2 regions of the Mammaliicoccus lentus genome follow, and region 2 is predicted to be linked to the other one. Evidence: predicted binding sites of a transcription regulator. Region 2 holds the regulator's gene; the other holds the start of a gene.
What was found. The regulator Rex, encoded in region 2, represses fermentation and respiration genes when NADH is low (regulators of the CRP and FNR family bind a similar motif). The targets are predictions, from matches to a motif close to TTGTGAAATATTTCACAA.

Region 1: the regulator Rex is predicted to act here: its motif matches at 14,476-14,493, upstream of ACNMOQ_RS09570 (cytochrome ubiquinol oxidase subunit I).

The regions. Positions count from the first base shown of each region.
Region 1 is NZ_OX344834.1:1,909,144-1,924,957, forward strand. It holds gene lpdA (dihydrolipoyl dehydrogenase) at 1-1,253, opposite strand, end outside; gene ACNMOQ_RS09510 (dihydrolipoamide acetyltransferase family protein) at 1,256-2,542, opposite strand; gene ACNMOQ_RS09515 (alpha-ketoacid dehydrogenase subunit beta) at 2,585-3,562, opposite strand; gene pdhA (pyruvate dehydrogenase (acetyl-transferring) E1 component subunit alpha) at 3,566-4,678, opposite strand; gene ACNMOQ_RS09525 (YkyA family protein) at 4,842-5,474, opposite strand; gene def (peptide deformylase) at 5,595-6,149, shown strand; gene ACNMOQ_RS09535 (hypothetical protein) at 6,218-6,490, opposite strand; gene ACNMOQ_RS09540 (Cof-type HAD-IIB family hydrolase) at 6,503-7,282, opposite strand; gene ACNMOQ_RS09545 (DNA-dependent RNA polymerase subunit epsilon) at 7,515-7,727, shown strand; gene rnjA (ribonuclease J1) at 7,728-9,401, shown strand; gene ACNMOQ_RS09555 (IS256 family transposase) at 9,885-11,051, shown strand; gene ACNMOQ_RS09560 (potassium channel family protein) at 11,404-12,066, opposite strand; gene ACNMOQ_RS09565 (cytochrome d ubiquinol oxidase subunit II) at 12,093-13,109, opposite strand; gene ACNMOQ_RS09570 (cytochrome ubiquinol oxidase subunit I) at 13,109-14,455, opposite strand; gene ACNMOQ_RS09575 (glutaredoxin family protein) at 14,640-14,873, shown strand; gene ACNMOQ_RS09580 (metallophosphoesterase) at 14,870-15,631, shown strand; gene ptsP (phosphoenolpyruvate--protein phosphotransferase) at 15,700-15,814, opposite strand, start outside.
Region 2 is NZ_OX344834.1:873,088-888,901, reverse strand. It holds gene ACNMOQ_RS04300 (M3 family oligoendopeptidase) at 1-1,606, shown strand, start outside; gene ACNMOQ_RS04295 (SdrH family protein) at 1,670-2,944, opposite strand; gene ACNMOQ_RS04290 (sucrose-6-phosphate hydrolase) at 3,130-4,611, opposite strand; gene ACNMOQ_RS04285 (LacI family DNA-binding transcriptional regulator) at 4,685-5,632, opposite strand; gene ACNMOQ_RS04280 (sulfurtransferase TusA family protein) at 5,804-6,028, opposite strand; gene ACNMOQ_RS04275 (YeeE/YedE family protein) at 6,046-7,113, opposite strand; gene tatC (twin-arginine translocase subunit TatC) at 7,901-8,680, opposite strand; gene ACNMOQ_RS04265 (twin-arginine translocase TatA/TatE family subunit) at 8,753-8,977, opposite strand; gene ACNMOQ_RS04260 (redox-sensing transcriptional repressor Rex) at 8,990-9,622, opposite strand; gene ACNMOQ_RS04255 (ABC-F family ATP-binding cassette domain-containing protein) at 9,785-11,707, shown strand; gene ACNMOQ_RS04250 (hypothetical protein) at 12,182-12,334, shown strand; gene tsaD (tRNA (adenosine(37)-N6)-threonylcarbamoyltransferase complex transferase subunit TsaD) at 12,513-13,529, opposite strand; gene rimI (ribosomal protein S18-alanine N-acetyltransferase) at 13,522-13,950, opposite strand; gene tsaB (tRNA (adenosine(37)-N6)-threonylcarbamoyltransferase complex dimerization subunit type 1 TsaB) at 13,962-14,627, opposite strand; gene tsaE (tRNA (adenosine(37)-N6)-threonylcarbamoyltransferase complex ATPase subunit type 1 TsaE) at 14,608-15,069, opposite strand; gene ilvD (dihydroxy-acid dehydratase) at 15,514-15,814, shown strand, end outside.

The DNA of each region.
Region 1 (15,814 bases), 1.0 Mb from region 2:
TTAGCACCTGCTACTTGAGCACCTACTAATAATCCATTTTCTTTTAATGTTACTAACTTAACAAATCCATTTGTTTCGTTTAGTGCTAAAGCACGGCCATTTGCAGCAAATGGGAATTTAGAAGCTTTAACTTCTAAACCTTCTTCTTTAGCACTAGCTTCTGTATGACCTACAGTAGCTAGTTCTGGCTCAGTGAAACATACTGCTGGAATACCTAAGTAATCAACAGCTGATTTTTCACCAGAAATAGCTTCAGCAGCTACTTTAGCTTCATAACTTGCTTTATGAGCAAGTGGAGGACCAGCTACGATGTCACCAATTGCAAAGATATTTTCAACTGATGTACGAGTTTGATCGTCTACTTCAACTAGTCCGCGATCACTCATTTTCAAGCCTAATTCTTCTAGACCTAATTCGTCAGTATTTGGACGACGTCCTACAGTTACTAATACATAATCAGCTTCGATTTCTTTTGTTTCTCCACCAGCTTCATACGTAACTTTCACGCCATTATCAGTCTCTTCAGCAGATTTAGCCATTGCTTCAGTTACGATATCAACGCCTTTAGCTTTAAGACCTTTTTTAACGATTTGAGTCATTTGTTTTTCGAATCCGCCTAAGATGTCTTTTGCACCTTCAAGAATTGTAACTTCAGAACCGAAGTTAGCGAAAGCTGTACCAAGTTCAGAACCGATATATCCGCCACCAACTACAACTAATTTTTTAGGAACATCTTTAAGCGCTAATGCACCACTTGAATCGATAACACGTTCACCAAATTTGAAATTAGGAATTTCAATTGGACGAGAACCTGTTGCGATAATTGCATTTTTGAAAGTATAAGTTTGAGAAGCTTTTTCAGTCATAACTTTTAAGTTATTTTCATCTACGAAGTATGCTTCACCTTTTACAACTTCAACTTTGTTACCTTTTAATAATCCAGCAACTCCGCCAGTTAATTTATTAACTACGCCGTTTTTGAATTCTTGAACTTTGTCAAAGTTTAATGCTACTTTTTCTGCAATTACACCCATATCTTCTGAATGTTGTGCATTATGGAAACGGTGAGACGCTGATAATAAAGCTTTAGATGGAATACAACCAACGTTTAAACAAACGCCACCTAATTCGCCTTTTTCAACGATTGTTACTTTTTGTCCAAGTTGCGCTGCACGAATTGCTGCAACGTAACCACCAGGACCTGCTCCAATTACAATAGTATCTGTTTCAATAGGAAAATCTCCAACTACCATTTTTACCCCTCCATTAATAATAATTCTGGATTATTTAATAATCTCTTAATATGGTTCATTGCGTTTTGACCAGTAGCACCATCAATTTGTCTGTGGTCAAAGCTTAATGATAATGATAACACAGGTGCTGCAACAATTTCTCCATCTTTAACGATAGGTTTTTGAGCTATACGGCCAATACCTAAAATCGCTACTTCAGGGTGATTGATTACAGGAGTGAACCATTGTCCACCAGCTGAACCGATATTACTGATTGTACAAGTTGCGCCTTTCATTTCATTAGCTTGTAATTTACCATCACGTGCTTTTACAGCTAATTCGTTAATTTCATCTGAAATTTGGAACATTGATTTATGATCAGCATTTTTAACTACTGGTACTAATAAACCGCGATCAGTATCTGCAGCTATACCTATATTATAGTAATGTTTATGAACAATTTCACCATTTTCTTCATCAAATTCAGTATTTAATGCTGGGTATTTCTTAAGCGCTGATACTAATGCTTTAACAACATATGGTAAGAATGTTAATTTAGTACCTTGTTCCGCAGCAACTTCTTTGAATTTTTTACGGTGATCCCATAGTTCTTGTACATCAATTTCATCCATTAATGTTACATGAGGAGCTGTTTGTTTAGAGTTAACCATTGCTTTTGCAATTGCTTTACGCATAGCAGGTATTTTCTCACGAGTTTCTGGGTAAGCACCTTCTGGTACTTGTGCAGTTTGTGTTGCAGTATCTTCAGTTGAAGCTGATTGAGCTTCTTCTGTTGTACCTTGTTCTGAAGTGCTTCCGCCATTTAAGTATGCTTCAACATCTTCTTTTAAGATACGTCCATTTTTACCTGAACCTGAAACTGCTTTAATATTTACATCGTTGTCACGTGCAAATTTACGAACAGAAGGCATTGCGATTACGCGTTTAGAATCGTCAACTTCTTCAGATTTTTCACTTTCTTGAGCAGATTCTTCTTTAGTTTCTTCTGCTTTTTCTTCTTGTTTAGGTTCTTCGTCGTCATCATGACCTTTGAACTGAATACCTTCAGCGTCAGGAGCATCAATTTTAACAATTGTGTCACCAACAACAGAAACAGTTCCTTCTTCGACCATAACTTCTTCTACTTTACCTGAAACAGGTGATGGAATTTCTACGACTGATTTATCATTTTGAACTTCACATAATACATCGTCTTCTTGAATTTCGTCGCCTGCTTTAACAAACCATTTTACAATTTCACCTTCGTGGATACCTTCACCGATATCTGGTAATTTAAATTCAAATGACAAGATTTTTTCCTCCTAAATATAAATCTGTATTTTTAGTACAAATTAAAATTCTAATGTTTCTTTAGCTTGTGCTACGATATCTTTTTTGTTTGGTAACCAAACACCCTCAGCTTGTGTGAATGGGTAAATAGTATCAGGAGCTGCTACACGTGCAATTGGAGCCTCTAATGATAGAACTGCTCTTTCAGAAATCTCAGCAACTACAGTAGCACCAACGCCAGCTTGTTTTTGAGCTTCTTGAACGATGATTACACGGTTAGTTTTTTCAACTGATTTTACGATTGTTTCAACATCGATAGGTTGAACAGTGATTAAGTCGATTACTTCTACTGAATAACCGTCTTTTTCTAAATCTTCTGCTGCTTTAAGAGATTCTTGAACCATTGCACCGTAAGTAACAATAGTTAAGTCTGTACCTTCACGTTTTACTTTCGCTTTACCGATTTCTACTTCGTACTCTTCTTCAGGTACTTCTTCACGGAATGAACGATATAATTTCATGTGTTCTAAGTAAACGACAGGGTCGTCACTACGAATAGCTGAAATTAATAATCCTTTAGCATCATATGGGTTTGAAGGAATGATTACTTTCAAACCTGGTGATTGTGCCATTAAACCTTCTAAGTTATCTGCGTGTAATTCTGGAGTGTGAACACCTCCACCGAATGGCGCACGGATAGTTACAGGTGCAGCTTTTGAATCACCTGAACGGAAACGGTGACGTGCAATTTGTCCAGCGATTGAGTCCATAACCTCAAATACGAAACCAAAGAATTGGATTTCCATGACAGGACGGTAACCTTCAAGCGTTAAACCTAAAGCTAAACCACCAATACCTGATTCTGCTAGTGGTGTATCAAATACACGATCTTCGCCGAATTCTTTTTGTAAACCTTCTGTAGCACGGAATACACCGCCGTTTACACCAACGTCTTCACCGAATAATAAAACATCTTCGTCTCTTTTTAATTCGTTTTGAAGCGCATTGTTAATCGCTTGAATCATTGTCATTTGTGCCATGACTTACTTCGACTCCTTCTCTTTGTAAATTTCATATTGTTCAGCCAAGTTTTGAGGCATTTCATCGTACATAATTTCCATTAAATCAGTAACTTTTTGTTTAGGCGTATTATCTGCCTCTTTAATAGCTGTTTTAATTTCTTCTTTTGCTTTTTCCATTACTTCGTTTTCTTTTTCTTCAGACCATAAGTTTTTAGCTTCAAGATATTTTCTGAAACGTACTAATGGATCTTTCTTTTCCCAATCTGAATCTTCATCAGATGTTCTGTAACGTGTTGGATCGTCACCAGCCATTGTATGTGGACCATAACGATAAGTTAATGTTTCGATTAATGTTGGACCTTCACCGTTAACAGCACGTTCACGCGCTTCTTTAGTGATTGCATAAACTGCTAAAGCATCCATTCCGTCTACTAATACGCCTGGAATACCAACTGACACTGATTTTTGAGCTAATGTCTTAGCTGCTGTTTGTTTATCACGTGGAGTTGAAATCGCGTAGTTGTTATTTTGAATTACAAAGATAGCAGGTGCTTTATAAGCAGATGCGAAGTTAATACCTTCATAGAAGTCACCTTGTGATGAACCACCGTCACCAGTATATGTGATTGCTACATTTTTCTTCCCGCGTTTTTTAAGACCTAATGCAACACCAGCTGTTTGAATAAACTGAGCACCGATGATGATTTGTGGACTTAATGCGTTCACACCTTCTGGGAATTGGTTACCAATAAAGTGTCCACGTGAGAATAAGAACGCTTTAGTTAATGGTAAACCATGCCAGATTAATTGAGGTACATCACGGTAACCTGGAAGTACATAGTCTTCTTTCTCTAATGCATAATGTGAAGCTAATTGAGAAGCTTCTTGTCCTGCTGTTGGTGCATAGAAACCTAAACGACCTTGTCTATTTAAAGAAATAGAACGTTGGTCAAGGACACGAGTCCATACCATTCTTTCCATTAATTCAACTAGTTCTTCGTCAGATAAGTCCGGTAATAAGTCATTATTTACGACATTTCCTTCTTCATCTAAAACTTGAACCATTTCAAACTTAGACTCTATTTCATTTAAAGTCGCTACTGCATCGAATTGGGCTTTTTTTCTCGGAGCCATTCAATTCACCATACCTTTCCCTATATTAAATAATCATTTCTTAATTAGTTTAACACAAAACTGTTTTACTGTTAAATAAAAAATACTTACATAATAAAAAGCCTTTGATTCAAGGCTTTTATACGTCTGTATTACAACATCATAACAACTGTACTAATACATATCAATTATTTAAAATCTGTGCTACATCTTGTTTTTCTTGTTGAACTTTTTTTAATTGATTTTGATAATCTGTAACAACTTTTTCTGTTTTTTTATTTTCTTCAGTTAATTTTTCCGAACGTTCATCTGCACCTTGTTGTGTTGCTTTATCTTTCGATAAATAACCGAATAATTCTTTTTCTGCTTTTAGAACACCTTTATATCCTTTTATTACTTCTTCATGTGTTTTATATTTTTTATCTAAGATATTTTTTAAATCTTTAGCTTCTTTTATCTGTTCATCGTCTTCTATCGCTTTATAGTCTTTTTCGGATGTTTCAAATATCTCTTTTGAATCTTTCATTGCTTTATCTTCTTTATCGATTATCGCTTCACGATCATCAACGCTTTTTGTAATTTCTTCAGCAATAGACTTAAATTCATCACCTTTAGCTTTATTTAATTTTTCAATTTTAGCTACTTTTTCTTTTTCTGCTTTTGTCATTTCTTCATTTAAATCTACGATGACCTTCTCTTTTTTATTTGCTTTTTCTATTTTTTTATAAAATGATTCTAATGAATCTGTTGATTGACCACAAGCTGTTAATAACATAGTGGCTGTTAAAGTTAATGCGCCGATTTTCTTGCCAATCATATGTATTTCCTCCTTACTAATCTATGTTTATGTTACTCTGTTTTTTTTATTTATACAATTAATATTAGATGTAAATACGATGAATTTTTGATATATTTTATATGAGGAAGGTGCATGAAAATGATAACTATGGAAAATATTATACGTGACGGCCACGAAACACTTAGAAAAAAAGCCGATGAAGTAGCAATACCTGTATCTAAAGAGGATCAAGAAACTTTAAACGAAATGTTAGAATTCCTTAAAAATTCTCAAGATGAAGAACTAGCAAAAAAATATGGACTTCGCTCTGGAGTTGGTCTTGCAGCTCCTCAAATAAATGTTTCTAAAAAAATGTTAGCCGTTTATATCCAAGATGATGGAAAAGGAAATAAACTTGAACTTCAACTCATTAACCCTAAAATTGTGAGCCATAGTGTTCAAAAAGCATATTTAAACGGCGGTGAAGGTTGTTTAAGTGTTGACGAATCTATACCAGGATTAGTGCACAGAAACTTTAAAGTGACGATAGAAGCTTTTGATATTGAAGGCAATCCATTCAAAAAAAGGTTTAAAGGATATCCAGCAATTGTCCTACAACATGAAATTGACCATTTGAATGGCATAATGTTCTATGACTATATTAATGAAGAAGATCCATTTAAAGTGGTAGACGATGCTGTAGAAATTAATTAACAATACAAAAAGAGAGTCTGGGACAATTATTTATGCCCCAGACTCTTTTTCATAGTTTTAAATTATAGTTACATAAATTCATCTCTACGTTCTATAAATTTAATATTTTCTTCTCTTAATGATTTTTGAATTAATTCTAATTCATCTAGATTCAACCACTCTGGATCTTTATTATGTCGAATGTAGTGTGGATCTTGTTTTACATTATTTACTGTTTCATCATAATTATAAATCATAACAACTTCATTTTGGCGAATATTAAATTCAATACCTTTAAAATGTTTATCTGATCTATTTTTTTCAGCTTTTACAGTTTTTATAATACGTTCAACTTTATCCATAACATTCACTTCCTATTCATCTATCAATCCTAATTTCACACATGCATCGTATATGCCATTCTCGTCTACACTTTTAGTTTCATAATCACAAACTTCTTTTAAAGCGTCTACACCATTTCCCATAGCTACTCCACAACCAACTTCAGTTAACATTTCAACATCGTTCGGTCCATCGCCAAACGCTACGACTTCATTTAATGAAAATCCTAACTCTTTACTCAACTCTTTAATGCCTTCTGCTTTAGAACGATTGTTAGGTACAACGTCTCTGCTTAAAGTATGCCATCTATAAAACTTTAAAGATTCAAATTGGTTATCATATTTATAATCTTCATCAGCAGTATGGAATATAAGCGCTTGATATACTGGATGATCTAAATAATATGTATTGTGATATTGTGGATAATCCATTTTCAAAGTGCCTAAGCTTTCGGAAATATGAAGATTGTTTTCTTCACTTGCGTATACGTTTGTGTCTCCAAAGAAAACTAAAGGATGATTATTTTTGTGTGCTTTTTCAACGATTTGTGTTAATTCTTCCTTATTCAATGGATATTTACCTATTACTTCTCCATCATGAACAACAATTTGTCCATTTAATGAAACAAACGTTTGAATATCAGTTTCTTCAATTACGTGCTTAAACATGTAAGGTGCGCGTCCAGTAGCAATTCCAACTATGTGACCTTTTTCTTTTAATTTTTTTATTGCGGTTATTGTTGATTGAGGTATTTCTTTATTTTCATCATAAATTGTACCATCTATATCTAGAAATATTAATTTCTTTTCCAACTATCATCGCCTCCTCCGTTCTATTCTAGTCCATTCTGAGTATATATGAAAGATTTAGTTAAATAACTTTATTTATATCTAATTATCATGTAAAATGAACTTATTAAAAAGGTATTTATATATTTAATTTAAATACCTCTCAAAATGAACGGGACTCAAATTTCAAAAATTGACTAACCCTAGCCTTAAACTAGGGCTTTATTTATGTTAATCAACTAGGAGGATTATATATATGGCAATATTTAAAGTATTTTATCAAGAAGACAAAAGTGAAGTTATTGTACGTGAAAGTACACAAACTAAGTATTTCGAAGGACAAACAGAAGAACAAGTGAGACGTTATTTATCAGATCGTAATTATAATATCGAATTTGTCCAAAAATTAGAGGGCGCTCATTTAGATTATGAACAAAAATCAGAACATTTTAATGTGGAGAAAATCTAAATGAAACCCATCCAAAAAAATGAAGTAGGTGTATATGCACTGGGAGGACTCGGTGAAATAGGTAAAAACACGTACGCCCTCGAATATCAAGATGAAATAATCGTAATAGATGCTGGTATTAAGTTCCCAGATGACGATTTGCTTGGTATCGATTACGTGATACCTGATTATACTTACTTAATACAAAACAAACATAAAGTAAAAGCTTTATTCATTACACATGGACACGAAGACCATATTGGTGGCGTCCCTTATCTACTTAAACAATTTAATGTTCCCATATACAGTGGTCCATTAGCTTTAGGTTTAATTAGAAATAAATTAGAAGAACATCATTTACTAAAAACTGCACAACTCAATGAAATAACTGAAGACTCTGTGTTTGAATTTAAACACTTTAAAATCTCATTTTATTTAACAACACATAGTATACCTGAAGCATACGGCATTATAGCTGATACACCTCAAGGTAAAATTGTTCATACTGGTGACTTCAAATTTGATTTCACACCTGTTGGACAACCAGCAAATATTGCTAAAATGGCTCAATTAGGTGAAGAAGGCGTACTTTGTTTACTTTCAGATTCTACTAACTCTGAAGTTCCTAACTTTACACTAAGTGAAAAAGAAGTTGGACAAAATGTAGATGAGATTTTCCGTAAATGTACAGGAAGAATTATTTTTGCGACTTTCGCATCAAATATATATCGTGTACAACAAGCTGTTGAAGCTGCCGTTAAATACAATCGTAAAATTGTAGTATTCGGTCGTTCAATGGAGAACAACATTAAAATTGGAACTGATTTAGGGTATATTAAAGTACCACCTGAAACATTTATTGAACCTAATAAAATCAATACTGTGCCTAAGCATGAAATATTAATTTTATGTACAGGTTCTCAAGGTGAACCAATGGCTGCTTTATCTAGAATAGCTAATGGCACACATAGACAAATCAGTATTATACCAGATGATACAGTAGTATTTAGTTCTTCCCCTATTCCAGGTAATACAAAGAGTGTTAACAGAACAATAAACGCGCTTTATAAAGCTGGAGCAGATGTTATCCATGGTAAGTTGTCGAATATTCATACATCTGGACACGGTTCTCAAGATGAACAAAAATTAATGCTTCGTTTAATTAAGCCGAAATATTTCATGCCGATTCATGGTGAATATAGAATGCTTAAGAAACACAGTGAAACAGGTGTTAACTGTGGCGTTGATCCTGATAATATATTTGTATATGAAATCGGTGATGTATTAGCACTTACGAAAGATTCTGCACGATACGCAGGACGCATACCTTCTGGAAGTGTGTTCGTAGATGGAAGCGGAATTGGAGATATAGGCAACGTTGTTATAAAAGACCGTAAAGTATTATCAGAAGAAGGTTTAGTAATTGTAGTTGTAAGCATTGACTTTAAAACAAAGCAATTGCTTTCCGGTCCTGATATTATATCTCGTGGTTTTGTATACATGAGAGAATCTGGTCATTTAATTTATGATGCACAACGATTAATTAAAAAGTCAGTAATTGAGAAATTAAATAATAATGATAAAGTTGAATGGCATCATGTTAAAGCAACAATAACAGAAGCGTTACAACCGTATTTATACGAAAAAACTGCTCGTAAACCAATGATTTTACCAATCATTATGAAAATCAAATAATAGAGAATAGGATATAATCCCATTTCTCAAGTCAAACACCGCAATCCGTTGATTTCTCTTTCGGATTGCGGTGTTTGTTTATTTCGTTTTAAAAAGTATATAGTCTCCTATTTTTGTTATAACTAACAAAGATTTGAGTACATAAAATTAAATCATAGAAAATATCGTACTAACGTGCTTGTTTAGATTCACTAGGTCGTTAGAAATTGTAACGAGCTTGTCTCAAATTTCTTGCTCGTTAGAGCGGCATACCTTATGTATTTAGGATAAAATTATATTAAAACACTGAATAATATCGCGCTAACGCGCTTGTTTATATTCACTAGCTCGTTAGAAAATGTAACGAGCTTGTCTCAAATTTCTTGCACGTTAGAGCGGCATACCGAATATGTCCATATAATTGTGTAATAAAAAAAGAGCCAAATATAGCTCACTTTAGTACAATGTAATCGACTAAGAAAATATTGTAGAGGTGACCTATATATGACTCAGTTAAATATTAACGTAGACTTTGAAGAATTGGCAAGTGCTATTTTAGAAAGTAATTTAAATACTGCTATGAAAAGTATAGCTGTAACTGTATTAAATGCTTATATGGAAATGGAAAGAGATCAGTTTGTGAACGCTGATTTCAAACAAAAGCATCCTGAAAGGATTGCACAACGAAATGGCTACTATGAACGTGATTTTATGATTCCAGTCGGAACACTTCATTTAAAAGTACCTAGAACGCGTGATGGCGAATTTACAACTGAAGTTTTTGATCAATATTCTCGCTCTGATCAATCACTGATTTTAGCGATGATAGAAGCTTATATTAATGGCGTTTCAACTAGAAACATCACGAAAATTGTAGAGGCTCTGGCAGGTAAATCTGTTTCGAAATCTACGATTTCAGAAGTTATGAAAAATATTGACCCCGATATTCAAAAGTGGTCGAGTAGACCTATTACTAGTCATCAGTACAGATATGTATTTGTTGATGCCATGCATATTAAAGTTAGAGAGAATAATAAAATAGTTTCTAAAGGCGTTTATATAGCTATGGGAGTAAATGAACTTAAAAGACGTGAAATTATTGGTTTTAAAATTTCTAATCAAGAATCTGAACAGGCTTGGTCTGAGTTCTTTGAAGATTTAAGAATGCGTGGCCTCACAACTCCTGAGCTCATTATTTCTGATGCACATTCTGGTCTTATTAAGTCTATTAAATCACAATTTATAGATTCAACTTGGCAACGTTGTACATTTCATCTTCTTAAAAACATCATTGAAAGATTTCCAAAAAAGAATTCACAAGAGGCAAGAACATTACTTAAATCTATTTTTCAAGCTCCTACATATCAACATGCGCTTGAAAGTAAAAATGAATTTGTAACTAAGTATGAAAATAATCCTAAGTATTCAGAAGCTTTAAATATATTAGATCAGGGCTTCGAAGATGCCACACAGTTTTATAGATTTCCAGCACAACACCATAAGAATATACGAACTACTAACTCTATTGAAAATATAAATATGCAGCTTAGAAAAAGAGAGAAAGTCATTAAGACTTTCCCTAACCTAGACTCAGCTTTTAGATTAATTGGTGCATTACTCATGGATATTCAAGAAAATCTAGATAATGCTAAAAGACCTTTTATTCCTTAAACTTACTACTTATTTTTGAAAAATAAGTAGAGATTAACAAAATGAATCTGCTAAAAATCAAACAGATTTATTTTGTTAATACATTCTAAAAAACCAAAGGTTGATTACTTCTAAAGATATTACACATAAATATGGACTTGACTATGTATCATATGTGTTTAGGGTAAAATTAAAAAATAAGAGTCTGGGACATAAATAATTGTCCCAGACTCTCTTTTTGTATTGGCAGTAGATGACTGGTATGAAAATGCGCTTATAACAAGCTTTTTTCATACCTAGTCATCCTTGCCGGGGTGGGACTACGAAAGCTTTTTAATAAAATGAGATTTCTGTCCCACTCCCTTATTTTGTATTATTCATTTACTAATTTCTTTTCAAAACGATTTAAATCATTGTCGTGTCCGATAACAATTAAAATATCATTAAATTCAATACTTTCATTTGGATCTGGTGCTACAATAATGTCTTTACCTCTTTTTACAGCTATTATATTAATGCCGTAATTAGCTCGGACATCCAATTCCAGTATAGAATTACCTGCAAGCTTTTCTCCTGCTTTTATTTCAACAATTGAATATTCATCCGATAACTCTAAATAATCTAATACAGATGCGCTTGCAACGTTATGTGCAATTCTTCTACCCATATCTCTTTCTGGATGTACTACGGTATCTGCACCAATTTTATTCAAAATTTTCGCATGATAATCATTTTGAGCTTTAGCTGTTACTTTCTTTACGCCCAACTCTTTAAGAATTAACGTTGTTAAAGTACTTGCCTGTATATTCTCACCTATCGCTACAATGACATGATCAAAGTTACGTATACCTAAACTTTTCATAACCGCTTCGTCAGTTGTATCTGCTATAACAGCATGTGTGGCAATATCACTAAATTCATTCACTCTAGCTTCATCTGAGTCAATGGCCATTACATCCATATCTAGCGCGTTTAATTCTCTAACAATACTACCACCAAAACGCCCTAAGCCAATTACTACATATTCTTTACTCATGATACGCCTCCATACTTATCCTGAAATTATTTTTTACCTTTAACGTAATCTGCATCAAAGATAAACAATCTTAATAATAATATAAGCGATGGAACTAGTAAAAGTAAACCTAAAATAAATGCTATGACTAACATAAGCGCCATTTGTTCATTTACGACAGCTTTATCAATATTAATATATGGTTCAAGTATATAAGGTAATTTACTTAAGCCATATCCAAAGAATGCTGTTCCAAATTGTAACAGAATCATCGTAAATGCAAAACCATGCGCCTTTTTAAGATATATCAATACTACAGCAATAATGAAGAATACCATACTTAAAGCAAATAACCACCAATAATTTTCAATCGCATTGGTAAAGTGTCTTTCATTATGTTGTCTTAATGATAAGAAAACAAACTGACAAATAATAATCATTGGAAGTGCCCAAATTAAGAACCATTGTCTTAATAAATGATAAGCTTCAGTATCTTTAGCTTTATTAGCATAGTACGTTAAGAAACCTGATGAGATATAGAGTACTGAGATAATAGCTAAGAACACTACTGCCCAAGCATAAGGACTTAATAATAGTGTCATCCATTCTAAGTGAACACCACTTGATGTTTCTTTAATATATCCACCTTCAGCAATTGTTAAAATTGTCGATAATGATGCCGGAATAAGCAAACCAGTAGCACCATACAAGAACAACCATGATAATTTACTATCTTGTCCGTAGTTTTCAAATGCGTAGAAACTACCACGAATTGTTAATAATATTAGAGCTATACTTCCTGGTATCAATAATGTTGAACCAAAGTAGTAAGCTGAATCTGGGAAGAATCCAACGATTCCTACAAAGAAGAATACGAAGAATACATTTGTAACTTCCCAAACAGGGTTTAAATATCTGGAGATCAATCCATTTATAATATGATCTTGTTTAGTTAATTTCGCATGGAAAGAAAAGAATCCTGCCCCGAAATCAATTGCACCGATAACAATGTAGCCATATAAGAAGAGCCAAAGTACTGTGACACCTATGTGTTGATAATCCATTATACTTCACCCCTTCTTTCTATAACTTTATTTACATCATCTGTTGCTTTACTGTGACTAAACATTCTGATTAATACATAACTTGATGAAATACCGAGTACTAAATAAAGTATAGCAAAAGCAATAAACACTAGACTTAAACCATCAGCGTTTGTAGCAGCTTGTGCCACTTTTAAATAGCCCCTTAAAATCCATGGTTGTCTACCCATTTCTGCTAAGAACCATCCACATTCAATCGCTAGCATTGCTAATGGTCCAGTTAGCACAGTTAAGTATAATAATGGTTTGTTAAATTGCGACCATTTTTTCGTCCATTTTAAAACAACAAACAGTGCTGATACAACAAAACAATAAACTCCAAAGAATACCATTAAGTCAAAGAAGTAATGTATAATGAGTGGTGGTGTTTCATCACTCTTAAAGTCATTTAAACCTTTCACTTCTGTATTAAAGTTATTATCAGATAAGAAACTTAAAGCACCAGGAATTTTAATAGCGCCTTTAACTTCTTGACTCTTCTCATCTACATAACCAAATAATACTAAATCGGCCTTGGATTCACTTTCAAAGTGCCATTCCATAGCTGCTAATTTTTCAGGTTGTTCATCATGTAAAAATTTAGCTGATAAATCCCCTGCAAGCATTGATAATAAACTCGCAACCAAACCAACTATCATTGTTAATTTAAGTGCTTTTTTATGATATTCTCTATCATCGATGAATTTATTTTTAATAAGTCTATAAGCTGCTATACTTGCTAAAATAAATGCGGCAGTCATAAACGCTGTTGCTACAACGTGAAATGAACGTACTCCAAATGAAGCGTTAAACATAGCTGCAACTGGATCAATATTCATCAATTTACCGTTGATAAAATCAAATCCTCCAGGCGTATTCATGAAAGAGTTCACTGATGTAATGAAAAACGCTGAGAATGTCCCACCTATAATAACTGGTAAGTTAATTAAAAAGTGTGTCCATCTTCCTTTAAATCTATCCCAAGTGTACAAATAAATACTTAAGAAAATTGCTTCAAAGAAAAATGCAAATGTTTCCATAAATAATGGAAGGGCAATAACTTGTCCACCTAACTGCATAAATGATGGCCATAATAATGATAATTGTAGCCCGATAATTGTTCCCGTAACTACACCGACTGCTACAGTTATTGTGTAACCTTTTGACCATCGTTTAGCCATTGCAATATACATAGGATTATTTTTCTTAATCCCTATGAATTCTGCGATAGCAAACATTAGCGGTATACCTACACCTATCGTTGCAAATATAATATGAAAACCTAATGTCATTGCAGTTAGTAAACGACTTACAACTACTGCATCCATAATATTCCTCCATTCAACGTATGTGATTTATATCACAATTTAAATTCATTATACAACAAATTATTACTTAATAAAATCTAAAAGTTTTAACAAATCATGACAAATTCATGTCATCATTATGCTAATCCGTTGAATAAGCTAACAAATCATTATAATATGACTATATAAAGTAGAGGTGAATTCAATGAAAAACGTCATAATTTATACACAAGATCAATGCCCACCTTGTCAATTTGTAAAACAGTACTTTGATCAAAATGAAATTGACTATACAGAAAAAAATATTAAAAACTCAAAATACAAATCAGAACTTATCGACTTAGATAGTTTTTCGACTCCAACTGTTTTAATTGATGATAAAGTATTCTACCAAGTAGATATTGAATCATTTAATAAAGCACTAGGTATAACACAATGAAAATAAATTTCCCTACTTCTGATATAGTAACGCTCAAGCACACATTTTACACTGAACTCAAATCTAACTTAAAAATTGTCCATATAACAGATTTGCATATTGGTTATTACTCTGGCTTAGAATCATTACACCAACTTGTGATCAAAATTAATAATATGCAACCTGATATCATATGTTTAACTGGTGATTGCTTTGATGATATCGGCAAAATTAAATTTGACCCTTATCTAGTTATACCTTTATTCATAACCCTTAAATCAAAATATGGCAAATTTTTTGTTCCAGGAAACCATGACTATGGTTCCAATAGTATCAGTACTGTTATAAAAATAATGAAACTTTCAGGGTTTAATGTTTTATTAAATGAAACACAAGTAGTCAAAACCTGTGCTGGCAATCTTTCTATTTACGGCATTGATGATTTATGTTTCGGTCAACCAAATTTTAGTAACTCATTTTATGACAAAGATGATTATATTGATTTTAGAGTTTGCTTAATGCATGAACCTGATAAAGTTCGATTACTCAACCCAAATATAAATCTCGTTTTATCTGGCCACACCCATGGTGGACAAATACGACTTCCTGTATTCGGTGCGTTGCATACACCTGCACTTGGTAAGAAATACAAGCAAGGTCTATATCAAATTAGACATAGACAATATCTTTATGTTAATAAAGGGATTGGTATGACTAGGTTACCGATTAGAGTATTTTGCAATCCTGAAATTGCTATATTTTATTTAAAAGGAAAATAATTTTTATAAAAAAGAGGGATTTCTTAATTATTAAGAAATCCCTCTTTATATATATAATTAAATTCAATTTATGCTAATTCATTAACTAATTCTACAACTTCTTCAGAAGTCGCACAGTTAATAGCTCTATTAGCTAATTCTTGCATTTCTTTTTGGTCTAATTCTTTTATTTGTTTTCTAGCT
Region 2 (15,814 bases):
AAATACTTTAGAGGAAGCAATAAGTTTTGTTGATGATATTAATAAAATCCGTAACCACACTGATACGCATTTTAACATTGCGCTTATCCGTTCTTCCATCGATACAAACGATGAATTTTACAATAAAGAACGTGACTTTTTCGATGAAAACATGCCAAGAATTCAAAACTTAGACAATCTATTTTATAAAGCACTTTTGAATTCTAAACATAAAGACGGATTAGTATCACATTTTGGTGAACAGTTATTTGAGTTGGCTAAAGTTGAACTCAATACTTATCATCCTTCTATTAATGATTTATTAGTAAAAGAAAATAAACTCATAAGTGAATATGATAAATTAATTGCGTCTGCTGACATATTATATAAAGGTGAACACCTGAACCTATCTCAATTTAACAAATATTTTATTAATCCAGACAGAGATATTAGAAAGGAAGCATACATAACAAAAGAACAATTCTTTGAAGAACACTTAGAAAAGATAGACCGCATTTACGATGACCTTGTTCATGTAAGACATGAAATTGCACTTAAACTCGGCTATAACAATTTTATTCAACTTGGTTATGATCGTATGCAAAGAATTGGTTATAATGCAGAAGATGTAGAAGTATTTAGAAATCAAATAAAGGACCATGTTGTACCAATTACCGAACAAATTAATAAACAACATGCCGAGCGTATTAATGTCGATCAATTAAAAGTTTATGACCAAAACTTTACTTTTAAATCTGGTTCTCCTAAACCCCAAATTGGCACACAAGCAATCATTAAAAATGCTCAAAAAATGTACCATGAACGTTCTAATGAAACAGGCAAGTTTATTGATTATATGATAGATAAATCATTATTTGATTTAGAAGCTAAAAAAGGAAAAGAGAGTGGTGGATATTGTACGATAATAAATGACTTTAATTCACCATTTATTTTTGCTAACTTCAACGGCACACAAGGTGATATAGAAGTTATGACACATGAAGCGGGACACGCTTTTCAAGTATTTGAAAGTTTAAAATACTCAGTCCCAGAATATTATTTTCCAACTTCAGAAGCATGTGAAATACATTCTATGAGTATGGAGTATTTAACATATCCTTGGATGTCATTATTCTTTGGTGAAGATACCGAAAAATTCAAGCTATCTCATTTAGAAGACAATATTAAATTTTTACCTTATGGCGTTGCGATTGATGAATTTCAACATAAAGTGTATGAGAACCCTAACCTTACACCAGAAGAAAGACGTAAAATTTGGTCAGATTTAGAACGAAAATATTTACCGAATAAAGATTATGACGGTGTTAATCATTTAATAAACGGTAGTTTTTGGCATAGACAAGGTCACGTGTTCGCTTTACCTTTCTATTATATCGATTATACTTTAGCAACTATTTGTGCCATGCAATTTTATATTAGACATGAAGAAAACCCTGATAAAGCTTGGAATGATTACTTAAAAATATGTCAAATCGGCGGTTCAAAATCATTTATAGATATAATGAATTCTGTACAATTAAACTCACCATTTAAAGAAGGTACAGTTAAAGAAATTGTAAGCCACTTATATGACGCTACGCTTAATATAGATCAATCAGAGTTTTAATAATTATAGAATAAAAAAAACAAGACTGAGACATAAATAAATGTCTCAGTCTTGTTTTTTATTTCATGTTCTTCTTAATCTTCTAATAATAAAGACGATGATTGCACCTAATACAATGACGATAGCAATTGAAATGCCTAGTATAGTTTGTTTCGTTATATCTTTTTTATCACTTGCATTTTCAAAATCATGTGTCGTTTTTTTAGTTGTCTGGTCATTATCTACTGTAGTTGTTTCTGTCGTTTTCTCATGATTTTTAAATTTCGGTTCTGCTAAATCTGGTCTTGTCCCCACTTTACTCGTAACTAAATCTAGTACATCTTTATCCATTTTATTATAATATTCTTCAGCATTACCTGGAATGAATTTTGGAGAATGTTCTGATGATTGTATACCGTCTTGTTGATAGTTTCCTATTTCATCTGTGTTTGGATAAGAAGGCATAGTTGGTATAGAATTTTCTATATCGTTTCCCTTTGAATTGTCTGATTTAGATTGGTTAGATGATTCATTTGATTTTGGTGGTTCTGAAGATGAATCATTTTTATTTGATTGATTTGGTGGTGGAGTTTGATTGTTATTTCCTCCATTATTTTGAGGTTCTTCGGTACTTGGCTCTTCCGTACTTGTATCACCTTTATTTGGTTCTTCGGTACTTGGCTCTTCCGTACTTGTATCGCCTTTATTTGGTTCTTCGGTACTTGGCTCTTCTGTACTCGTATCGCCTTTATCCGGTTCCTCGGTACTTGGCTCTTCTGTACTCGTATCGCCTTTATCCGGTTCCTCGGTACTTGGCTCTTCTGTACTTGTATCGCCTTTATCCGGTTCCTCTGTACTTGGTTCTTCCGTACTCGTATCGCCTTTATCCGGTTCTTCCGTACTCGTATCGCCTTTATCCGGCTCTTCGGTACTTGGTTCTTCCGTACTCGTATCGCCTTTATCCGGTTCTTCGGTACTTGGCTCTTCCGTACTTGTATCGCCTTTATCCGGTTCCTCGGTACTTGGTTCTTCCGTACTCGTATCGCCTTTATCCGGTTCCTCTGTACTTGGTTCTTCCGTACTCGTATCGCCTTTATCCGGCTCCTCTGTACTTGGTTCTTCTGTTGAATTTTCAGTATTTTTCTCTTCTGATTTATCTTCTTCTGTCGATTTATCTTGTACTGATGTTTTTTGCTTCTCTATCTTTTCATTACTTACATCGTTGTTTGTATTAGGAGAAGTATCTTTCGTATTATCTTCAATTGTTTCCTTGGCATCAACATTATTTACTGTATAACCTGAAAATGCTATTGAAGATAATATCACGGATGATAAAAATACATTTCTAAATATCTTCATAAAGATCTCCCCTCCTTGTTATTTTTTACAATTTCAGTATAAATGATAATTAAAACCTTTTCTATGCTTATATATAATATGTTACACAGAATTAATATTTTGTAATAACTTATTCATAAATCTCTAACTTATTACACATAATAAAACACCTGTTTTTTAAAAACAACAGGTGTAGAGTTTTAATACTATTTATTAAATTCAATATCATACTTTGTAAATTTCAAATAAACTTGTCCTGATTCTGTAGATGTTCTAAAGTTAACTGCATCATTATCAGGGAATATTCTTGATGTGAATACACATTCTCCATCATTCACAAAGATTTCTAAACTAGAAGTATCACTGTATATTCTAAGTTGGTTTAGCTCATTATCTAAAACAGTGGATCTTGTAGCCTTTTCTACCGCTTCACTCACTACTCCACTCTCAAAGCGATCTAAAGTAAGTTTTTTAGTTTTTGTGTTATATATTATTTGCGTTGAACACTTTTTAGAAACACGCACTTCAAAATAGATTTCAGTTGCATCATTATCAAGTATGTCTATAATGAGCTCATACTGTTTCCCTTCATACGGGTGTAATTTCACGGAATGCTTATTTGCATATCCTTCTGCAGTTTCTTCATTACTTCTTAATTTTTCTAATGCTTTAATTGGTCTTTGTTTAAGTTTGTTATTTTCTATCGTTAATTCTCTAGGAAGTGTTAAACAGTGTGCCCAACCTTCATCATCAGTCGCATAATCAATTTCAGGTAACCCCATCCAACCTATTAATATACGCTTTCCATCTTTATCTAAAAATGTTTGAGGTGCATAAAAATCAAAGCCTTGGTCCAATTCTTTAAACTGGCCATGTTCCATCGTCAGTTCTTCTAAGTTAACATTCCCAATTATGTATCCTGATTGGTAAATATTTTCGAATCGATCGTCCTCTGCTTCAATACCTTGAGGTGAGAAAACGAGTACATCTTGTCCATCTAATTCAAATAAATCTGGGCACTCCCACATAAATCCAAATTCATTTAATTCTGTTTTCAGTTCACCTTTAAAATTCCAATTTTTAATATCTTCTGATTCATAGACAATAACTGTACCTGTTTCATCTTCTCTTTGAACACCAAATATAGCATAATACTTGCCGTTTTGTTCCCATACTTTTGGATCTCTAAAATGTTCAGTATATCCTTCTGGGCTACTTTCTATAACAGGTTTTTCTAATTTTTTAAAAGAACCGTCTTCTTGTTCTACTGCTATCATTTGATTAGATGTACGTTCCCATTCAGAATCTCTTACATTACCTGTATACATTAAATATAGTTTACCATTGTAATCAAAACCACTACCAGAATAAACGCCATGACTATCATACGATGTGTCTGGAGCTAAGGCTATTCCTTTGTCTTCAAAATGAATTAAATCATCACTTATGTAATGGTACCAATATTTAATACCGTGTACTGCACCCAATGGATACCATTGATGAAATATGTGATATTTACCATTATGATAAATTAAACCATTAGGGTCGTTTAATAACCCTGTTTTAGGCTGTATATGAAAAATTTGACGCCATTCAGACTGATTTACTTTTTCTTGTAGCTCTAAATATTCTTCTTCTGTTATATCTGATAATTTTGTATATCGTTCTTCACGTGTCCAATTAACCATTACCATTCTCCTTACTTTAATTTTGAACCGGTTCCATTTTATATTACTCAGTTATTTTATCATAACTTATTCTTTACTGCTCTTCAAAGTGAGTATCTATTACGTTAAGCTTTTTAACTTCTTCACCATTTAAAATATTTTGTAATACTTCAACTGATGTTTCACCCGCTTCTCTATAATTAAACGAAACTGTTTGTATAATAGGTGCGATAATTTTTGTGATTTTATTACCACCAAAGCCAATAATTTTAGGCATATCGTAATCAGCGTTTAACACTGAGTGATAAATTCCTAACGCGATGTTGTCCGTAGCTGCCACAATAACTTCATTATCTCGAACCTCAATATGTTTTCCGACTTCTTGTGCATCAGACATACTAAACGTACTTTCAATAAATCTAGGTACAATGCCGTTGTTTTTTAATGATACAAATAATCCATCTTTCCTTGTCTTACCTACTGCGACATCGTATTCAGAAACACCTATATAAGTGACATGCTTATAATTGTTTTTTATAATCCACTTCGCTACTTGTTCGCCGGCATGATAATCATCGTGTACGATTGAATATAATAGCTCATGAGATTGTCCTACTATAATGACTGGGCATTCTATTGAATTTATTGCATTGAGATGATCATCTGAAATATGTGTAGCTAATAATATAATTCCATCTACTTTTCTTTTGGCCAATGTATAAATAGACTCTATTTCTCTTTCTTTTGATAAATCAGTATTTACAATCATTGTTTGTACATCTTGTAATAATAATGTAGATTCTATGCTTTTTAATGTTTCAGTTGTCGCATAAGAATCTAATCTAGGCACGATTGCTCCTATTAAACCTGTTCTTTTAGCTTTCAAACTTTGCGCAAACTGATTAGGTTTATAACCTGTCTCTTCTACAACTCTATGTATTTTTTCTCTTGTTACTTTGCTAATTGATCCGCCATTTAAGTATCTAGAGACAGTACTTTTAGATACACCTGCCATTTTAGCAATATCTTTTATAGTCTTCATGAATACACCTCTCAAAGAAACATTCTATCATAAAACCGTTTCCATTACTCTAAAAATAAATAACCAAAATATAAGATATACATAACTTTCATTTCATTATATAAAACCATTTTTTTAATAAATAAAAGGCTGAAACATCAAAAATGTCTCAGCCAAACACAATTTATAAAATTATTGTTTTTCTACTGTTATTGTCCAAGAAGCATCGCCGACTTGTTCATAATTAGTTACGGGATAACCGTTGTCCGCTGCCCAATTTGGTAATGCTTCAGTTGCTTGTGTACAATCAAAGTCTATTTTTAATTGTTCACCTGCTTGTAATTCGTCCATTTTATTTTGCGCTTCAATTAATGGGAATGGGCAAACCATTCCTACTGTACCTAATTCATGTACCATTTATAAACACTCCTTAATTATATACTTTGAGTTGAAACTTGTGTTTTTGTTTGTTTTGCTTTTCTAGGCTTAACAAAGATAAAGTAACTCATAAACCATGCTCCAACAATCATTGAAGGTAATGCAACCCAACCTTGCCAGCTCATTGCTGCAGTTGATACCAAACCGTTACCTATAGAACAACCACCTGCTAATGATGCTCCTACACCCATGCAAGCTCCACCAATAACACTGTTGCGAATCGTTTTAGTATCCGGCATTCTCCATTTGAATTCTCTTGAACCTTTAGCTGCAATGTAAGAACCAACAAAGATTCCTAATACTAGAAATACACCCCAATTAATTAATGACATGTCGCCAGTAACTAAAAATTGAACGATATTTGCTGATGGTGTTGTAATGCCTAAACCACCAATTCTACCTGTTGATGCACTCATTGGCCATGCAATCAATGCAATTAATCCTACTACTACAGCAGCAGCAAATGGATGATATCTCTTTTCAAATAATATATGTCTAATACCCGTATGCTTTTGTTTCAATTGAGGTATAGCTATTTTTGGTTTTTTTAATGTCTTTGTAACAAAGTAAGCTGTAATACCAACTAATAATACTATTAAAATCCATACTGGAATATTTAATGTTTCTGCCATATTTGAATTCACAACTGTATATGAATTTATATTTTCTTGTAATGGATTTAAAGGACCCGATTTCATAATTGCAGCAGTTACACCATATAGAACTAAAGCAATCCAACTACCAATAAGGCCTTCAGCAGCTCTATACCAAGTACCAGTTGCACATCCTCCAGCAAGTATAATACCTATACCAAATACAAATGATCCTATTATTGTACCAACTAGAGGAAATGTTGCAGCTTCTAGTTTAAATACGCCTAAACCTACTAAAGTAAATAACCCGATACTTTGAACTGAAATAGCAATTAACAAAGCATAAAACATTTTATTATTTTTCTGTACGTACATATCTCTAAATCCGCCAGTTAAACAAAATCTTGTTCTTTGCATAACGAAGCCAAGTAATATACCAACAATTAAACCACTAATTATCATCCAGATCATTTCATTTAACAACTCCTATTCTGATTATAACGATAGGAATAATATTATATCATATTTCTGGATTTTTCAAGTTACTATTTGATTACAAAATTTATACAGCACAAAATAAAACCAAGTCTAGGACATAATTGTGTCTCAGACTTGGTTTTATAGTTCTTATATCTTCCATTTTTCTTAAGTTTATTGCTATTATAGCGACTCTTAAATCATATATTACTTTAGATTTTCCTCGTGAAGATATTCGAAAGTGTATTACTTTTAGGTTTGAACCAGAAAAAAAGTTAATTCTTAAGTTTACGTGTTACTTAATCCAATAAAAGCATGATTACTTGGATTATTGTTGGAGTAAATCCAATAAGAGTGTGGTTAATTGGATTATTGTTGGAGTAAATCCAATAAGAGTATGTGTAATTGGATTATTGTTGGAGTAAATCCAATAAGAGTATGGTTAATTGGATTATTGTCTTAGTAAATCCAATAAGAGTGTGGTTAATTGGATTATTGTTGTAGTAAATCCAATAAAAGTGTGGTTAATTGGATTATTGTTGGAGTAAATCCAATAAGAGTGTGGTTAATTGGATTATTGTCATCGTTAATCCAATAAGAGTATAGTTAGTTGGATTATTGAGGTAGAAAATCCAATAAAGGTATGTGTACTTGGATTATTGAGATACTAAATCTAATAAGGAGCCACTACTTGGATTTATATAATACTTAATCAAACAACAATATCAACTCTTGCTTTTTGATCAATCCAATCCAAAAAAAGAGATAAGGATTTACATCCCTAGCTCTTTTCTGTTTCATCTTCATCCATACCTAATTCTTCTTCCATAAGTTTTTGTTCTGCTTTTAAATATTTCTTATATCCAACCTTAGATATCAAAATACTTATTTCATACAGTACAATCATAGGAAGCGTGAATAGTATATGTGTCATAAAGTCTGGCGGTGCTATTAAAGCAGCTAAGACTAATAATATGAAGTATGCATATTTTCTGTTTTTCTTTAAAAACATTGGTGTCACAATACCTAATCGCGTTAAAAACAATAGCAGTATAGGCAGTTGAAATACAAATCCGAAAGGTATAGTAAATTTAAACAACTCACTAAAATATTCTTTAATGCCTATCGTTTGTTTAATGCCCATATCGTCTGCCAATCCCATTGTAAACGAAATTAAGTAAGGGAAAATAACAAAATAAGAAAACAATAATCCAATGATAAATAATCCTAAACTAAAAGGAATATAACTTAAAGTGACTTTTTGTTCTTTTGGATGTAATCCTGGTGATATGAAAGCCCATAACTGGTATAAGATAACTGGTGAGACAATTATAAAAGCTATTACGACAATCATTGCTATGTATATTGTAAGAGGGTCCGTTATTCTGAAAGCATTTAGTTCTAATGATTGAGTAAAATCATCATTCGTAATGTAATGAATGACTGGTTTTGCAAAGAAAAAACCTATTACTAATCCCCCGATTAGAAAGTAAGCAACTACCATTATACGTTTACGCAATTCTTCTAAATGTTCGACAAATGTTAAGTTGTCTTTATTCACCGCTTTACCTCCAATCTAAAAAAAGATGTGGCAGGATTCCCGCCACATTTATATGAACATTATGTCCGTGCTTTATTTAACTTCTTTGTCCTGACTTTGTTCGTCGTTATTTTTCTTATCGTCGAAGTTTGTCATGCCATCTGTAGCGTCTTTAAATTCTTTCAAAGTTGAACCCATTGCTCTTCCGAATTGTGGTAATTTCTTCGGTCCGAAAATAATCAGTGCAACTACCCCTATAAATAATAAACTAACTGGTCCTGAAATGCCGACAGTATTGATAAACGCTAATGCTTCCATCTTGATACCCTCCTATTGATTCTTCATAAAGAAGATTAAAGATTGTAGTTCTATTCCTAAATCTATATGATGTACTTGAACTTTCTCAGGTACGTTTACTCTTTGAGGTGTAAAATTCAGTATTCCAGTAATACCTGCTTTTGTTATTCTATCTGCAACTTTTTGTGCAGCTTGTTGTGGTACTGTCAATATTACAACTTCAATACCAAGTTCTTCAAGTACTTTCTCGAAATCGTCCATGCTATCAATCGTTAATTTACCTACCATATTACCTACTACATCTTCAGATTGATCAAAAGCTGCTACAATTTGCATTCTATCATTAACCGTAAAGTTATAGTTAACGAGTGCAGTACCTAAATTACCTACACCAACAATAGCTACTTTTGTCATATCATCTTGCTCTAAAGTTGTTCTGAAAAACTTTAATAAATAACTGATGTTATAGCCGTATCCTTTTTTGCCTAGTTCTCCAAAATATGAAAAATCACGACGAATTGTCGCTGAATCAATTTTGAGACCTTCACTAAGTTCTTTTGAAGACACACGGTCCACACCTGAATTATGCAAAGTGCTTACAAATCGATAGTACAGTGGCAATCGTTTCAAAGTTGCTTTTGGGATCTTCACATCATTCTTCGCCAAAATCCTCACCTTTTCTACTATAAAATAATGTGATTGCGTTCACATCTATTGGGTTAATTATATCAAACTTTTCTTGAAATAACTATACAAATATTGTATGCAAATAAGATACATTTCTTTAGTGTTTTCATGTAGAATAATAAGTAATAGAGAGGTGTAGATATGATACTTTTACAAATAAATAAATTAGAAAAGTCTTTTGACGGCGACATAATATTTTCAGATGTCGATTTTGAAGTCAAAACAGGCGAAAGAATAGCTATCGTCGGCAGAAATGGTGCTGGAAAAACCACATTGATGAAAATTATTGCTGGCACTGAATCATATGACTCTGGAAACTTTTCTAAAGGTAAAAATGTTTCAATGGGTTATTTAACTCAACAAATGACATTAGATTCTTCCGATACTGTTATGAATGAAATGAGAAAACCTTTCGAACATATCATAAAGCTAGAACAGAAAATGAATAACTTAACAAAATGGTTAAGCGAACATGCTGAACAGTATGATAGCGAAGAATATAAAGAACAGTTATCGCAATATGAATATTTATCTAATCAATATGAACTATTAGATGGGTATCAATATGAAAGTAAAATAAAAACAGTGTTAACAGGTTTGAATTTTACTGAAGAAGATTTTGATAGAGAAATACATTCATTTAGCGGTGGTCAAAAAACAAGGTTATCAATGGCTCAAATGTTATTACGCGAACCTGATTTATTGCTGCTTGATGAACCTACAAACCATTTAGATATGGAAACTACAGAATGGTTGGAAAATTATTTAATACACTTTAAGGGTGCTATTGTCATCATCAGTCATGATAGATATTTCTTAGATAAAATTGTTAATCAAGTATATGATGTGGCACTTGGTTCTGTTAAGCGTTATATCGGCAATTATAGTAAATTTCTAAAAGAAAGAGATGCCCATTATGAAAAAGTAATGGCTGAATATGAAAGACAGCAAAGTGAAATTAAAAAATTAGAAACATTTGTTGAGAAAAATATAACGAGAGCATCAACAAGTGGTATGGCAAAAAGTCGTAGAAAAGTTCTTGAAAGAATGGAAAAAATCGAAAAACCAAGGCTAGATGCTAAAAGCGCTCAAATAGCTTTTGAAATTAACCGTTCAACGGGTGAAGATGTTTTATCTGTTAAAAACTTAGAAATTGGCTACTCTGATCGCATTACACCCCCTATAAATTTAGAGGTAAAAAGACACGACCGAATTGCTATAATCGGTCCAAATGGTATTGGGAAATCCACATTAATAAAAACGATTGCCCAAAAACTAGAATCATTATCTGGTGATATACGTTATGGTTCCAATGTCCAAATCGGTTATTACGATCAAAAACAAGCTGAATTTAAATCTAATTTAACGATTTTAGATTATGTTTGGAATCAATATTCTCATATGCCAGAAAAAGATATTAGAACGATTCTTGGGCGTTTTTTATTTACACAAGAAGAAGTTAAAAAAATAATCAATGATTTATCTGGTGGAGAAAAAGCTAGATTACAGCTTGCATTACTCATGTTAGAAAAAAATAACTTACTCATTTTAGATGAGCCTACAAACCATTTAGATATTGATTCAAAAGAAATGTTAGAACAAGCTCTACAAAATTATGAAGGTACACTCTTATTTGTAACTCATGATCGTTACTTTATTAATGAACTTGCTAACAAAATATTTCATATTACTGCTGATGGTAACGAATTATTCCAGGGAGATTATCAATATTACTTAGAAAAATTAGAGCAACGAGAAGCAATCGAAAACTATGAACAAAGTAACAAAAAGCAAACCGCTTCTACTAATGATGATGACTTCTATATCAATCAGAAACAACAAAAGAAAGAAAAAAGAAAATTAGAAAGACAACTTGAAGAAATAGAAAGTAATATATCTGAATATGAATCACTTATAGAAGATTATGAATATCAACTTACTTTGCCTGAAGTATTTAATGATATTGAAAAGAGTAATCAAATTAATAAACAAAGAATAGATACAGAACATCTGCTCGAAGAAAGTATGAATAATTGGGAAGAAATACAAAATCAATTAGATTAATTTAAAAGTATTAGAGTTATTTTTACACTCTAATACTTTTATTTTTTATATTTAGCCACATTTTTATTCACATTAAAAAGTCTTGTTTTACTAGTAATCCACAGAGTTATCCTACTTATCCACAGGTAAATTGTACAAACCATTCTTTTTAATAATAAGTTATCCACAAATATTTAAAAAGATATACCTAGTTTATCCACAAAATGTGCTTAACTTGTGCACAAGTACAAATGTTCCGTATTGACTTTATTAATTAAGCATGTACTTAATACTAAGAAAGTAAAGATTATTAATTAAAAATATATTTAAACATAATTTTTTAATAATATAGAAAATATTAGTAGATTTAAAATCTAAAAAGCCTTATAATTCAGGTAACCAATTTCTTTTTAATTTTCAAAATTTATATATTTTATTAAATTGGCTAATTTCACTAATCATTGGTCTGACATGAAACAGAAGGGATGGTAGTTCATGAAAGAAAATAATGAAAATATAGAGCGCTATTCAACCCAGGCTAAAGAATTACTAAATCTTAAAATTATAACTAAAGATGAATATGAGGAAAGAATACAAGACTACACTGATTACACAAATAGTGAAGGTAAGTATTCACGAAAACAATAGCATTATCTTAATACTTATAGTATTTAATAGATTTATCATATACATGCCTATTTGAAACAAAAATAAGCATATCACTTAACTGATTATTTCAGTTTAAAAGTGATATGCCTATTTTTTATAGTTTACGATTTTGTTCGTGCAAGCTTGCCAATAGAAAATTTATTGTTTAAAAACAACTCTAATCCATCATTTCTATATCTAATGAACTTTTTCCATTAAGCTTCATGTCCGCTGTCTTACCGTTTATATAAAGGTAATGAGCTACTGAACCAATCATCGCAGCATTATCTGTACAGAGATTTAGAGGTGGTATTTTTAATTCTATTTGTTCTCTTTCACATTCTTGCGCCAATACTTTTCTAAGCCCTTTGTTTGCGGCAACTCCTCCTGCCACGACTAGCTGGTCTACTTTATATTCTTTAATGGCAGACATCGTTTTACCTACAAGAACTTCTACAACACTATTTTGAAAGCTTGTTGCTACGTCTTCGGGTATAATTTCTTCATTTTTTTGTCGTTTGTTATGAAGTGTATTTATAACAGCACTTTTCAAACCACTAAAACTAAAATCATAACTATCTTTTTCTAACCATACTCTTGGGAAATTTAAATTATCTTGCCCAATTTCTGCTAATCGATCTACTTCTGGTCCACCTGGATAAGGTAATCCTATTGTTCTAGCTACTTTATCATATGCTTCGCCTACAGCATCATCTCTTGTTTCACCTATTATTTCAAAGTTTAAATGATCTTCCATATAAATTAATTCTGTATGACCACCTGATACAATTAGCGCCATTAATGGGAATTGTAGAGGCTGAATTAGATTGTTAGCGTATATGTGACCAGCAATATGGTGTACTGGGATTAATGGCTTTTGGTAACTAAATGCTAAAGCTTTAGCACTCGCTACACCTACCAATAATGCCCCAATTAATCCTGGACCTTCTGTAACAGCAATGGCATCTATCTCTTCCATAGTCATCTCTGCATTTTTCAAAGCTTCATCGACTACTCGAGTAATCACTTCTACATGTTGTCTACTCGCTACTTCAGGTACTACTCCACCAAACTTCTTATGTGTCATCATCTGTGTTACGACTTCGTTACTTAATATTTCTTTACCATCTTTAATCACACTAGCTGCAGTTTCATCACAACTTGTTTCAATACTTAATATTATAGATTCACACATTTTTTAGACTCACCCACATTACTTTTGCATCCTCTCCGTCGCCATAATAATTTTTTCTGACGCCACCATAAGTAAACCCTGCTTTTTCATATACATGTCTTGCTACATCATTTTCAATTCTTACTTCTAAACTCATTGTTGTGCATGTTGAACTCGCAAAGTTCATTACGTATTCTAATAACAATTGACCGACTCCGCTATTTCTATAATTTCTACTTACTGAAATCGTCGTAATTTGTGCTTGATCTATCACGAGCCACAAACCACAATAAGCAATAATTTCTTCACCTAGCGATACTACAAAATAATGAGCAAATTCATTCTTCTCTAATTCATGATAAAAAGCTTCCATCGACCACGAACTATTAGTGAAACTCTGCTTTTCTATTTCATAAACTTGAGGGACATCTTCCATTGACATTATTCTAATTTCTAACGTGTTGTCTGATTGTTTTTCCAATTTTGTTCCGCCTCTGATAATTTTAAATATCGTGGTTTTAGTTCGTGTACATTTTTAACAGGTTCTTCTTTTATATCATACATTCTAGAAGCATCTGGTAAATAAGATTTTATTTCACCTGCTAATTGATCTTGGAGCTTCTCAGCATCTTTCCCTACATATATATATGTTTTGTTTAATGACTCCAAGTATTCTTTAAGTGCTTCTATAGAGATGTACGTATCTTCCATTACATTTGTTAATACATTATCTTCATACTTATATACACCAGTAAAGACATGATTACGTCTTGCATCAAATATAGGGACGATTAGCATTTCTTTTATATCAGTTGTATGTGCCAAGGCTTTTAAAGAAGACACTTCATAAACTGGTATATTAAGTGCATATGCTAAAGTTTTAGCTGTAGTGATACCAATCCTTAATCCCGTATAAGAACCTGGTCCATTCGCTACTACAATTTCAGTTAAATCTTTAGGTACAATATTGGCTTCTTTTAACATATTCTCAATTACCGGCATCAATTGTAACGAGTGATTCTTTTTTATATTTGATTGATGATTAAGTAATATTTGGTTTTCATTCATAATTGCAACGGCTAATGGTTGATTGGAAGTATCAATCAGTAATGTCGTCATTATTTAACAACTCCTTCAATTGTTTATAGTGTTCACCTTTTGAAACAATTTCAAACGTTCTTGTATGCTCATCTAATCTCTTAATATTAATTTCTAATCTCTCTTCAGGTAGATAATCTTCAATGAATGTACTCCATTCGATTAATGTAACACCATCACCATTAAAATACTCATCAAAACCTAAATCTTCATCGCTATCTTCTAATCTATAACAATCCATATGATGAAAAGGCAATTTTCCTTTGTATGATTTAATTATATTAAAGGTAGGTGAATTAATATTTCGCTTAACGCCTAAAGCTTTACCAAAAAATTGGCTAAATGTCGTTTTACCTGCCCCTAAATCACCATTAAGCAAAATGACATCATTTTTCGATACATGCCTTGCTAATTTTTCTGCAATATTTTTAGTTTGATCTAATGTTTGAACTTCAATATACAAATGTAACACCTACCTTTAATTTTACTAAGTTAAACTAACTGAATTATTATAACAAATAATTAAAAAATTGGGTAATGAATGGTTTTTATCACTAAAGCGCTTACATTGTCTAAATATTTAGAAAAATCCAAATCTTCTGTTGACATGTACCGAAATATGGGTTAAATTTAGTACATAAATTTTTTAATTATTCAAAATATATCGAAAAATAAAGATTCTCATTTAAGAAGAAAGGACGAGTTGTAATGAAATTCTATATGACGGCACATAAACCGACAACTGAATATAGCTTAATAGTAATTTTATTACGCTCAGTAGGACTCGAACAACAGTAACTTGCAATTTACTGTATGGTTTAAGTCCTATTTCTACTTGAATGGGACTCGTAAACAGCGTCCCATTATATTGGGAGGCTGTTTTTTTATTTTCTAGAGGAGTGTAAATATGAGAAGTGACATGATCAAAAAAGGTGACCAACAAGCACCTGCAAGAAGCTTATTACATGCAACAGGACAAATTAAAGACCCAACAGATATGAACAAACCGTTTATTGCTATCTGTAACTCTTACATCGACATTGTCCCAGGACATGTTCATCTAAGAGAGTTAGCTGATGTTGCTAAAGAAGCAATCAGAGAAGCAGGTGGTATTCCATTCGAATTTAATACGATTGGTGTAGACGATGGCATTGCAATGGGACATATTGGCATGCGCTACTCATTACCAAGTAGAGAAGTTATCGCAG